Linked DNA regions of Hymenobacter swuensis DY53. The protein of the gene in region 3 interacts with the protein of the main gene of each other region in a pairwise test. Links are inferred from orthologs where the notes say so. Each region holds a gene or a part of one and is shown on either strand. Other genes may lie near its edges. The genes, in order: HSW_RS16415, dnaE and HSW_RS19690.

What was found.
Region 1: the proteins of HSW_RS19690 (region 3) and HSW_RS16415 interact in binary tests that used the Escherichia coli proteins (3 or more experiments, as listed by UniProt). The link is inferred for Hymenobacter swuensis DY53 from one-to-one orthologs.
Region 2: the proteins of HSW_RS19690 (region 3) and dnaE interact in binary tests that used the Escherichia coli proteins (3 or more experiments, as listed by UniProt). The link is inferred for Hymenobacter swuensis DY53 from one-to-one orthologs.

Annotation. Positions count from the first base shown.
Region 1 is NZ_CP007145.1:3,532,151-3,535,194, reverse strand. The notes cover bases 9-2,900. They hold HSW_RS16415 (cytochrome c oxidase subunit I), read left to right. Parts: upstream 9-470; coding sequence 471-2,330; downstream 2,331-2,900. Other genes in these bases: HSW_RS16410 (COX15/CtaA family protein), read left to right, coding at 2,508-2,900; HSW_RS16420 (cytochrome c oxidase subunit II), read left to right, coding at 9-445. Also shown: more of HSW_RS16420, read left to right, coding at 1-8; more of HSW_RS16410, read left to right, coding at 2,901-3,044. UniProt on the Escherichia coli protein: Cytochrome bo(3) ubiquinol oxidase is the terminal enzyme in the aerobic respiratory chain of E.coli that predominates when cells are grown at high aeration.
Region 2 is NZ_CP007145.1:3,743,725-3,748,152, reverse strand. The notes cover bases 122-4,397. They hold dnaE (DNA polymerase III subunit alpha), read right to left. Parts: upstream 4,006-4,397; coding sequence 322-4,005; downstream 122-321. Other genes in these bases: HSW_RS17290 (DUF4249 domain-containing protein), read left to right, coding at 4,299-4,397; HSW_RS17300 (hypothetical protein), read right to left, coding at 122-178. Also shown: more of HSW_RS17300, read right to left, coding at 1-121; more of HSW_RS17290, read left to right, coding at 4,398-4,428. UniProt on the Escherichia coli protein: DNA polymerase III is a complex, multichain enzyme responsible for most of the replicative synthesis in bacteria. This DNA polymerase also exhibits 3' to 5' exonuclease activity. The alpha chain is the DNA polymerase catalytic subunit.
Region 3 is NZ_CP007145.1:4,272,135-4,275,126, reverse strand. Bases 36-2,875 are described here. They hold HSW_RS19690 (methionine aminotransferase), read right to left. Parts: upstream 2,128-2,875; coding sequence 943-2,127; downstream 36-942. Other genes in these bases: HSW_RS19685 (hypothetical protein), read right to left, coding at 2,271-2,875; HSW_RS19695 (amidohydrolase), read right to left, coding at 75-869. Also shown: more of HSW_RS19685, read right to left, coding at 2,876-2,927. UniProt on the Escherichia coli protein: Shows aminotransferase activity with methionine and histidine as substrates, and to a lesser extent also with phenylalanine.

The DNA.
Region 1 (3,044 bases), 740 kb from region 3 along the record:
TGATGATTTTGTAGCACCTGAGATACATGTGCCTAAAGGCCACCCGGTACTATTGAAGATTCGTTCACGTGACGTACTGCACGCCGTGTACATGCCACATTTCCGCGTGCAGATGTATGCGGTACCTGGCATGCCAACCAAATTCTGGTTTACGCCGATCAAAACTACCGACGAGATGCGTGCGCAGACGGGCAACCCAAAATTCAATTACGAATTGGCTTGCAATCAAATCTGTGGCCGTGGACACTTCGCTATGAAGCTAAACATCGTGGTGGATGAGCCGGATGATTACGTTGCTTGGTTTGCCCAGCAAAAATCATTCTCGGAGCAAAACCCTGATGTATTGGCCAGCTTCAAACAGAAGTCGGATAAAATGGTTGAGAAGGTATCAGCAACTCCAGCCGCTGCTACTGTAGTACCTGTTGCTGCCAAGGCTTCGCTCTAATCTAACTAAACTGCACGCTTCCTTTATGGCTGCTAACCTACCAACTCAAGTGCAAGGCGGCATTGGCGCTATTCAGCCCGGTGTTCAGCACGATGAGCATGCGCACCACGACGAGCACGAGCACCACGAGCAGGGCTTTTTGTCGAAATACGTTTTCAGTACCGACCATAAATACATTGCGAAACAATTCCTGATTACAGGCATTTTTTGGGCAATTATTGGTGGTACGCTCTCAAGCCTCTTCCGTTTGCAGCTCGGCTGGCCCGATGCTACCATGGAATGGCTTAAGCCTTTCTTGGGTAAATGGATTGAAGCTGGCAAGCTGAACCCCGAGTTCTACCTTGCTTTGGTGACGATGCACGGTACCATTATGGTGTTCTTCGTGCTGACAGCTGGTCTGTCTGGCACGTTCTCAAACTTCTTGATTCCGTTGCAGATTGGTGCCCGTGATATGGCTTCGGGCTTCATGAACATGCTTTCGTACTGGTTCTTCTTTGCTTCCAGCGTAGTGATGTTCAGTTCACTGTTTATTGAAACCGGTCCGGCGGCGGCTGGCTGGACAATTTACCCACCGCTTTCGGCGTTGCCTCAGGCAATTTCGGGTTCAGGTGCCGGGCAGACCTTGTGGTTGGTATCGATGGCTTTGTTCATCGTATCTCAATTACTAGGTGGTGTTAACTACATAACTACGGTGATCAACCTGCGTACCCAGGGTATGAGCATGAGCAAGCTACCCCTAACTATTTGGTCGTTCTTTTTGACGGCTATCTTGGGTCTGCTCTCGTTTCCGGTATTGTTCTCGGCAGCCTTGCTGCTGATTTTCGATCGTTCTTTCGGTACCTCGTTCTTCCTCTCCGATATCTACATCGCTGGTCAGGCTCTGCCTAACACGGGTGGTTCGCCCATTTTGTTCCAGCACTTGTTCTGGTTCCTGGGTCACCCTGAGGTATATATCGTAATCATGCCCGCTATGGGTATGGTATCGGAAATCCTGGCTACCAATGCCCGTAAGCCGATCTTTGGTTATCGTGCTATGATTGGCTCACTGCTTGGTATTTCTCTGCTGTCTTTCATCGTGTGGGCTCACCACATGTTCGTAACCGGCATGAACCCATTTTTGGGCTCAGTGTTCATGTTCCTGACGCTAATCATTGCTGTTCCTTCAGCAGTGAAAACCTTCAACTGGCTGGCTACTTTGTGGCGCGGTAACATCCGCTTCACTACGGCCATGTTGTTTTCCATCGGCTTCGTGTCGTTGTTCATTGCTGGTGGTCTGACGGGTATCGTTCTAGGTAACGCCGCGTTGGACATCCAGATGCACAATACATACTTTGTGGTAGCTCACTTCCACTTGGTAATGGGTTCCTCGGCTTTCTTCGGTTTGTGGGCTGGTGTTTACCACTGGTTCCCCAAGATGTTTGGTCGGATGATGGACGAGAAACTGGGATACATCCACTTCTGGTTAACTTTCATCGGCGTGTACCTAGTATTCCTGCCGATGCACTATGTTGGTATTGCCGGTTTCCCCCGTCGTTATTATGCTTGGACTGGTTTCGATACGTTCAGCCAGTTTGCTGACCTAAATAAGTTCATTTCGATAGCGGCTATTATTGCCTTTGTTGGTCAGTTCATCTTCATCTTCAACTTCTTCTACAGCATCTTCCGTGGCCGTCGCGCTACTGAGAACCCCTGGAACTCGACGACTTTGGAGTGGACTACGCCTGTAGAGCCCGTACACGGCAACTGGCCCGGTGCTATTCCGGCCGTTCACCGCTGGCCGTACGACTACAGCAAGCCTGGTGCTGCCGAAGATTTCATCCCGCAAAATATTCCGTACTCGCAGACGCAGTCATCAAACCTGCCGTACGAGAAAGAAATGGAATAATGTGCACTGCACATTAGCCTACCTGAAAACGGGCCGCTGTATTCACGGCGGCCCGTCTTTATTAGTTCTCAGAGGGAAATTCGGACCGGCCGTGCCGGCTTTGAATTTCCCTTATTTTTTAAACAGTCTGCCGATTCAGTGGTCTGTATGATGAATTCATTTGCATAGACAAACAGCATGGTAATTCCTGCATTCGTGCGCCGCTTTCGATTCGTGGGCTTCCTGACGGTAGCGGCGGTGTATGTTCTGATCTTGGTGGGAGGTGTAGTAAGGAGTACCGGTTCCGGCATGGGCTGTCCCGATTGGCCCAAGTGTTTCGGTACTTGGATTCCTCCCACGAACATCAATCAGCTGCCCCCTAATTACAAGGAAATCTATACTGCCCAGCGGGTTGAGAAGAACAAGAAGTTGGCAGCTAAGCTGGAGCGTATGGGTTTTCAGCAGGTAGCGGGGGAGATTTTTGCTCATCCCACGCAGTACATCGAGACTGATTTCAATCCGGTAAAGACGTGGATTGAGTACATCAACAGACTGATAGGCGCACTGATTGGCTTGTTTGTGTTCGGGACGGTAGTATTCGCGCTGCCGTATTGGCAGCGTGACAGGCCGGTATTCTGGCTGGCTTTCGGGGCTTTCCTGTTAACTGGGGTGCAGGGCTGGTTAGGCTCTCTAGTGGTTTCCACCAATCTGCTGCCCATTATGGTGACTATCCAT
Region 2 (4,428 bases), 530 kb from region 3 along the record:
GGAAAAGCACGGCTGCCTGCTGGTTAGCGAGGCCCCGATACACCAGCCCAATGACGGGTTTACCCGGCCGCCCATCTACCACCTGCGTCACGGATACAGTTCGGGAAGGCAGGCTGAGCGACTGGTGGCTCAGGTCGAGGTAGTACTGCTGTGCTTGGACCCGGGACAAGGACAGCAAGCCTAACAGGAGACTTAGTAGAATAAGGCTACGGCTCACGGATAACAACATTTCAACACACCTACTAGAGAGTTCATAAAACCGCCGCGACCCGGGAAAGGCGCGGCGGCGGTAAAAGTCGAATTAATCAGCGAAGAAGCAGCCTAAATCAGCTGGCAGGCGTCGATTTCCATTTCGCGCATTTTGCGGATGAACTCTTTGGGCTCGATGCGGTAGCGGCGGGAATAGGTGTCGACGGCCAGGTGCTCGTGGGGCTCGGCGAACTTGATTTCGAGCTTTTTGGAACCTGAACAGCCTTCCACGGCTTCCATGAAGCGGTCCATGAAGGGCTCGGTGATGGTGCGCAGATCCAACTGCACGCGCACGCCGTTGGCGAGCTTCTCAGCCACGTTGAACAGCGGCTCCATGGTCATGATCTTGAACTCGAACTGGTCGGAGTCGCGGAAGCGCTGGGCGTATTTGCCGCGGATGAACATGGGCGGCACCTGCTCCTTGTCGTAGTTGCGCGGGTTGATAAGGGCCGAGAACTTGGAGTAGTCGTCGCGGAACAGGGCTAGGTTGAGGCTGCTTTCGTAGTCCTCCACGTTGAAGCTCACGAAAGGCTGGCCGGTTTTGGTGGTCTTGAACTGCACGTTGGAAATCAGGCCAGCCACCGTCACGTCGCGGTTTTTGTAGCTCTCAATCTTGTCGAGGCCGCAGGTGCAGTAGGAGTCGATTTCGAGCTTGAAGTCGTCCAAGGGGTGACCCGAGAGGTAGAAGCCCACGATTTCCTTTTCGCGGCGCAGCTTCTCGGTGGGACTCCAGGGCTCCAGGTCCTGGATTTTGGGCATCGGGATGGCCATTTCGCCGCCCCCGCCGCCAAACAGGCTTTGCTGGGCTGATTCCTTGGCCGCCTGGTGCTGCTGACCGACTTTCATGGCCTTCTCGATGAGGTTCTGGTCGCCGGTGGGGGCTTCTAGGAACTGACGGCGGTGGTAGCGGTCAAACGAGTCGAAGGCGCCGGCCTGGGCCATGCTCTCGAAGGTTTTCTTGTTCACGGCCCGCAGGTTTACGCGGCGCGCAAAGTCGAAGATGTCGGCATAATGGCCGTTTTTGTCGCGCTCCTGCACGATTTCCTCCACGGCGGCCTCGCCCGAGCCCTTCATGGCGGCCATGCCGAAGCGGATCTGGCCCTGGGCGTTTACGTTGAACTTCAGGATGGATTCGTTCACGTCGGGGCCGAGCACGGCCACGCCCTGCTTGCGGGCTTCCTCGATGAAGAAGGTCACCTTCTTGATGTCGCCCATGTTGTTGGTGAGCACGGCGGCCATGTACTCGGCGGGGTAGTGGGCCTTGAGGTAGCCGGTCTGGTAGGCCACCACCGAGTAGGCCGCGGAGTGGGAGCGGTTGAAGCCGTAGGCCGCAAACTTCTCCATCACGTCAAACACCTCGTTGGCCTTCTTGGCCTTGATGCCGTGCAGCTTCTCGGCGCCCGCGCAGAACTTTTCCCGCTCCAGGGCCATCTTCTTCATGTCCTTCTTACCCATGGCGCGGCGCAGCAAGTCGGCGCCGCCGAGGGAGTAGCCGGCCAGAATCTGGGCCGTCTGCATGATTTGCTCCTGGTACACCATAATGCCCTGGGAGTAGTTTAGAATGGGCTCCAGCAACTCGTGCGGGTAGTCCACCGTCTCGCGGCCGTGCTTGCGGTTGATGAAGTTCGGGATGAACTGCATCGGGCCGGGCCGGTACAGGGCATTCATGGCAATCAGGTCCTCGATGTTGGTGGGCTTGAGGTCCTTGAGGTACATGCGCATGCCTTCGGACTCGAACTGGAACGTGCCGATGGTGTCGCCGCGCTGGTAGAGCTCGTAGGTCTTCTGGTCGTCAATCGGGATTTCGTCGATGTCGATTTTGACGCCGTGGTTGCGCTCAATCAGGTTGATGGCATCGACGATGATGGTCAGGGTTTTGAGGCCCAGAAAGTCCATCTTCAGCATCCCGGCACTCTCAATCACCTTGCCGTCGAACTGCGTGATGAGCAGGTCCGAGTCCTTGGACGTGGAGACGGGAATGTACTTTGTGATGTCGTCGGGGGCAATGATGACGCCGGCGGCGTGGATGCCGGTGTTGCGCACCGAGCCTTCCAGCTTGTGGGCCAGGCGCAGAATCTGGCCGCGCAAGTTGTCAGGCGCCTCGTCGCGTAGGATGTAGTCCAGCTCAGGATTTTCGGCAAAGGCCTTGGCCAGCGTGGTGCCCACTTGGTCGGGCACCATCTTCACTAAGTCATTAGCCACCGGCAGCGGCAGCTCCATAGCCCGCGAAACGTCCTTAATCGACGATTTAGCGGCCATCGTACCGAAGGTAATGATCTGGGCCACCTGGGTTTTGCCGTACTTGTCCACCACGTAGTCAATCACGCGCTGGCGGTTCACGTCGTCGAAGTCGATGTCAATATCGGGCATGGACACGCGCTCCGGGTTCAGGAACCGCTCGAACAGCAGCGAGTACTTGATTGGGTCGATGTTGGTGATGCCGACGCAGTAGGCCACCGCCGAGCCCGCCGCCGAGCCCCGGCCCGGCCCAATGGCCACGCCATTGTTGCGGCCGTGGTTGATGAAGTCCTGGGTGATGAGGAAGTAGCCGGCAAAGCCCATCGTCTCAATCACGCGCAGCTCGTAGTCGAGGCGCTCCTCAATCTCGGGGGTGCGCTCAGAGTAGCGGCGTTTGGGGCCTTCGAACGCGCCTTTGTAGGTGAGGTGACGCAGGAAGGCGTCGGCGGTGGGGTGCTCGGGGGGCAGCGGGAAATTGGGGAGCAGAATGTCACGCTGCAGCACGGGCGGCGTGATTTTATCCACGATTTCGTTGGTGTTATCCACACTTTCCGGCACGTCACTGAACAGCGCGTTCATCTCCGCCTGGTTCTTGAAATAGAACTGGTCGTTGGCGAAACCGAACCGCGCCCGGGGCTTGGGGCTCTGTGCTTCCTCATCAATCCGCTGGAGCTGGCGGCGTATGGTGGCATCTTGCCCGGAAAGGTGGCGCAAGTTGTCGAGGTGGTCGTAGTGAACTTTGTTGTCCTGGGAAATCAGGCGGAAATACTGGGTCTGGAAGTCGCCAACGGGGATGCTGTGCTCCTCGCCGGTATTCACGCACAGCAGAATATCGTGGGGCGCAAAGTCGGTCTGCTCCACATAGTGCGAGTCGTTGGTGCAGATAACCTTGACGTTGTACTTCTTCGCCAGGCCCAACAGCACCTGGTTCACGTCTTCCTGGCTTTTGCCGGTGCCGTCGAAGTTCATCAGGCCGTGGCGCTGAATCTCGATGTAATAGTCGTCCTCGAACACGTCGAGCCACCACTTGAGCAGCTCCTCAGCTTTGGCCTCGCTCTGGAACAGAATGGCCTGCGGAATCTCCGCGCCGATGCAGCAACTGGTAGCAATCAGGCCCTCGTGGTACTTGAGCAGCAGCTCCTTGTCGATGCGCGGAAACTTGCTGTACACGCCTTCGATGAAGCTCATGGAGCAGAGCTTGCTCAAGTTGTGGTAGCCGGCCTGGTCTTTGGCCAGCAGCAGCTGGTGGTAGCGCTTGTCCCGCTCGCCCTTTTCGCGGCTGAAGGCCTTCTTGTGGCGGTCCTCCACCATGTAGAACTCGCAGCCCACAATTGGCTTCACGTTGTACTTGTTGGCCTCGGCCACGAAGTTGAAAGCCCCGAACATGTTGCCGTGGTCGGTGAGGGCCACGGCCGGCATACCGTCGGCCTGGGCTTTCTTCATCAGGGCCGAAATGCTGGCCTGACCATCGAGCAGGGAATATTGGGTGTGCGAGTGAAGGTGCGAGAAAACGGGCATGGGCAAGCAACTCCGGCCGTTAGGGCGCGAAGCGTACAGTAAAGTTACCCACGAATCAGCGGCCGGGAAAGGTTGCGCGGCAACGGATTTTGGCGTACTAGTTTCTTACATGGGGCCCAAGACGCCAGGCCGCAAGTAGCAGCTATAAGAGGCCAGTGTAGAGCCCATTGAACAAAGGCGGCGGTTTTCACGGAATTCTGTTTCTGCGGTCTTATCTTCCCATCTTCTAAGCTGGTTTGAAGGAGTTCTTTATGCTGAGAAAAGGAGTATTACTAAAGCTTGTATTCGGTGCTTTGTTAGTATTAAGCGGCTGTATTGAGCCGTTTGAGCCAGAAGTGGAAGTGAGTAAAGCAGGCTTTCTGGTGGTAGATGGCAGCCTCAACGGCGCAGGACGCAGTACTATTCGCCTTTCGCGCACGACGG
Region 3 (2,992 bases):
AATCTGTCTCGTATAAAAAAACCGGCCTGCTACCTGAGTGGCAGGCCGGTTTTTTTTAAGGAACCAGGCCGAAATTATTTCAGGACTAGACTCCGGAGTTCGAACTCGTCGCCATCATTGAGGGCGGGAAACCGTTCCCGGAAGGCTGTCAGCTCGGCCCGGCGCAGGGTGCGGGTAATGCTGGTTTCCTGATTGCCCACTTCTACCAGATACTCGCCCCGCATGTCCAGCAGGGCCGAATCACCGGTGTAGGCGAGGCTGTTGCCATCCATGCCCACGCAGTTCACGCCCATCGTATACGCCAGGTTTTCAATGGCCCGGGCGCGCAGCAACGTCATCCAGGCAGTTCGGCGGATGGCAGGCCAGTTGGCCACGTACAGCAGCAGGTCGTAAGGGGTATCGAGCGGGTTGCGGCTCCACACGGGAAAGCGTAGGTCGTAGCATATCAGCGGGCAGATGCGCCAGCCCCGCCATTCCTCAATCAGCCGCTCCGCGCCAGGCGTGTACACATGGTGCTCGTTGGCCATGGTAAACAGGTGGCGCTTATTATAGTAGCTCACCGAGCCATCGGGCCGTACCCAGAGCAGGCGGTTGTAGTAGCGGCCTTCCTCCTGCACAATGATGGTCCCCGTCACCACGGCGTCGCGGGCGTCAGCTACCAGGCGCATCCACTCCAGAGTGGGGCCCTCCATCGGCTCGGCCAGCGCGGCGGCTTCCATGCTGAAGCCGGTGGTGAACATTTCCGGGAGAACAATGAGGTCCGTGGCAATGGATATCTCATCAATGTGGCGGCTCATCTCCTGGTGATTGGCAGCAGGATCATGCCAATGCAGGGCGGCCTGCACGAAGGAAACAGTGAGGTCAGACACGGCAACAGGTGTTTAGCGTACAGATCAGTCTTGAAGTTTACAAAAAAAGATGCTACGCCACAAAGAAATATTTCTATTGTTGCGGCGTGGTGCCGCCCGGCTGCCGCTGCCGTAGCCGCTCAGCGGCGGCGTGCAGGGTAGTGTCCTGTTTGGCGAAGCAGAACCGGATCAGACTCTGGTCGTGGCGGTTGTGGTAAAAGGCTGAAAGCGGCACCACGGCCACGCCGGTTTCAGTGGTGAGCCGGCGGGCAAAGTCCTCATCCGATACACCCGGGGCCAGCGCGCTGAAATCGGCCACCTGGAAATATCCGCCCCGCACCGGCAGCAGCCGGAATCCGGCCGGCACCAGCAGCTCCCGGAACAGGTCGCGCTTTTGCTGATAGAAAGCGGGCAGCGTATCGTAAAGAGTGGTATCGGGTAACACCTCGGCCAGGGCGTGTTGGGTGGGCGTACTCACGCTGAATGTCACAAACTGGTGGACGCGGCGCAGCTCGGCCGAAAGCCGGGCCGGGGCCACGCAGTAGCCCACCTTCCAGCCAGTAGCATGGTAGGTTTTCCCGAACGATGACAGCACAAAGGCCCGTTCCCGCAGTTCCGGATGGCCCGTGACGCTGGTGTGGGTAGCCCCATCGAACACCATGTGCTCATACACTTCGTCGCTGAGCAGCAGGGTATCGGTGTTGCGCAGCAAGGCCGCCAGGGTATCAAGGTCGTCGGTAGTGAGGATGGCCCCGGTAGGGTTGTGGGGTGTATTAATCATTACCAAGCGCGTACGCGGGGTAAGGGCCGCCGCCACCTGGTCCCAATTGGGGCGGAAGTCGGGAAACTGGAGTGGTACGTACACCGGTATGCCGCCCTGGAGCCGCACGGCCGGCCCGTACAGGTCGTAGGCCGGCTCCAGAATCAGTACCTCATCACCCGGGCGTACCACGGCGGCTAGCACGGAGTATAGGGCTTCCGTTGCGCCGCTGGTCACGGTGATGTCGGTGGCGGGATCGGGCTGGTGGCCGTAGAGGCGGGCGGTTTTGGCCGCAATGGCTTCGCGCAGGCTTGGTAGGCCGGGCATGGGCGCGTACTGCTGGTGTCCGGGCATGAGCACCTGGCGGGCCAGCGCCTCCAGCAGCGGGCGGGGCGGGTCATAATCGGGGAAGCCCTGGGCCAGATTGATGGCCCCGTTTTCCTGGGCCAGCTGGGTCATCACCGAAAAAATACTGGTACCCACATCGGGCAATTTGGAGAGCAGGGCAGGTTGAGCCATAAAAAGCAGCGGAGTACATATAAAGAAGGCGCTGAAGATAGTCAGCGCCTTTTAACAATATTTCACCTGGTTCTGACACGTAGTTGGCGAATACTGCGCTACTATGCGCTACTATGCGCTACTATGCGCTACGGAAGCCGTAATTAGCTTTTGCGCTGATACGGAAACCGCTTGGCTACATTGCGCATAAGGGAATTAGTAAGGTTCTGGGCGTTATCGGTGAAGCCTCCGCCACCCTGAAGCTGACAGTCGTAGCGCCAGAGCAGGCGGCCCGCCTGCTGGTCGTGCAGGCTCAGAGAAGCCGTCACCTCATCCGACACGGCATAGAAGGGCGTGAACACATTGATGGCTAGCGCGGCGGCCAGCGGCAGTGGCTTATTGAGTAGCAACTGACCGGTAACGACGGCATCTACGCCAAGGAGTTTGGCCAGTTCTTCGCGGGGGCGGGTCTGCATATCCTCGTAGCTGAGGCCGGCCTGTTGGAGCAGAACGTTGGTGCGGGCTACATCCTGAAACTCCACGGTATACTCATCTTTGGCCGCGCGGTGCAGTAGCCAGCTGAATACGTTATTCTGCACGGCCAGTCCCGTTTGGTATTCCTGTTCGGCCAGTTCCCGCTGGGAAGGCCGGGCTCCTCGACCCAGCAGCGGCGGAGCCGGCCGGATATGCACGTTAAAGGGCAGAATAGCCACCGTTTTGTGGTGGGGTTGTACCTGCTGGCGGAAGTCACGGGCCGTGTAAACCCGTGGTGCACAGGCTGCCAGACACAGGAGCAACAGGAAGGGCAGGAGCTTTTTCATAGGGCGCAGAAGGTGAGAATAAAGAGGATACACGCTGCCCGGCCCCTATAGCGGGTGGCGAAAAC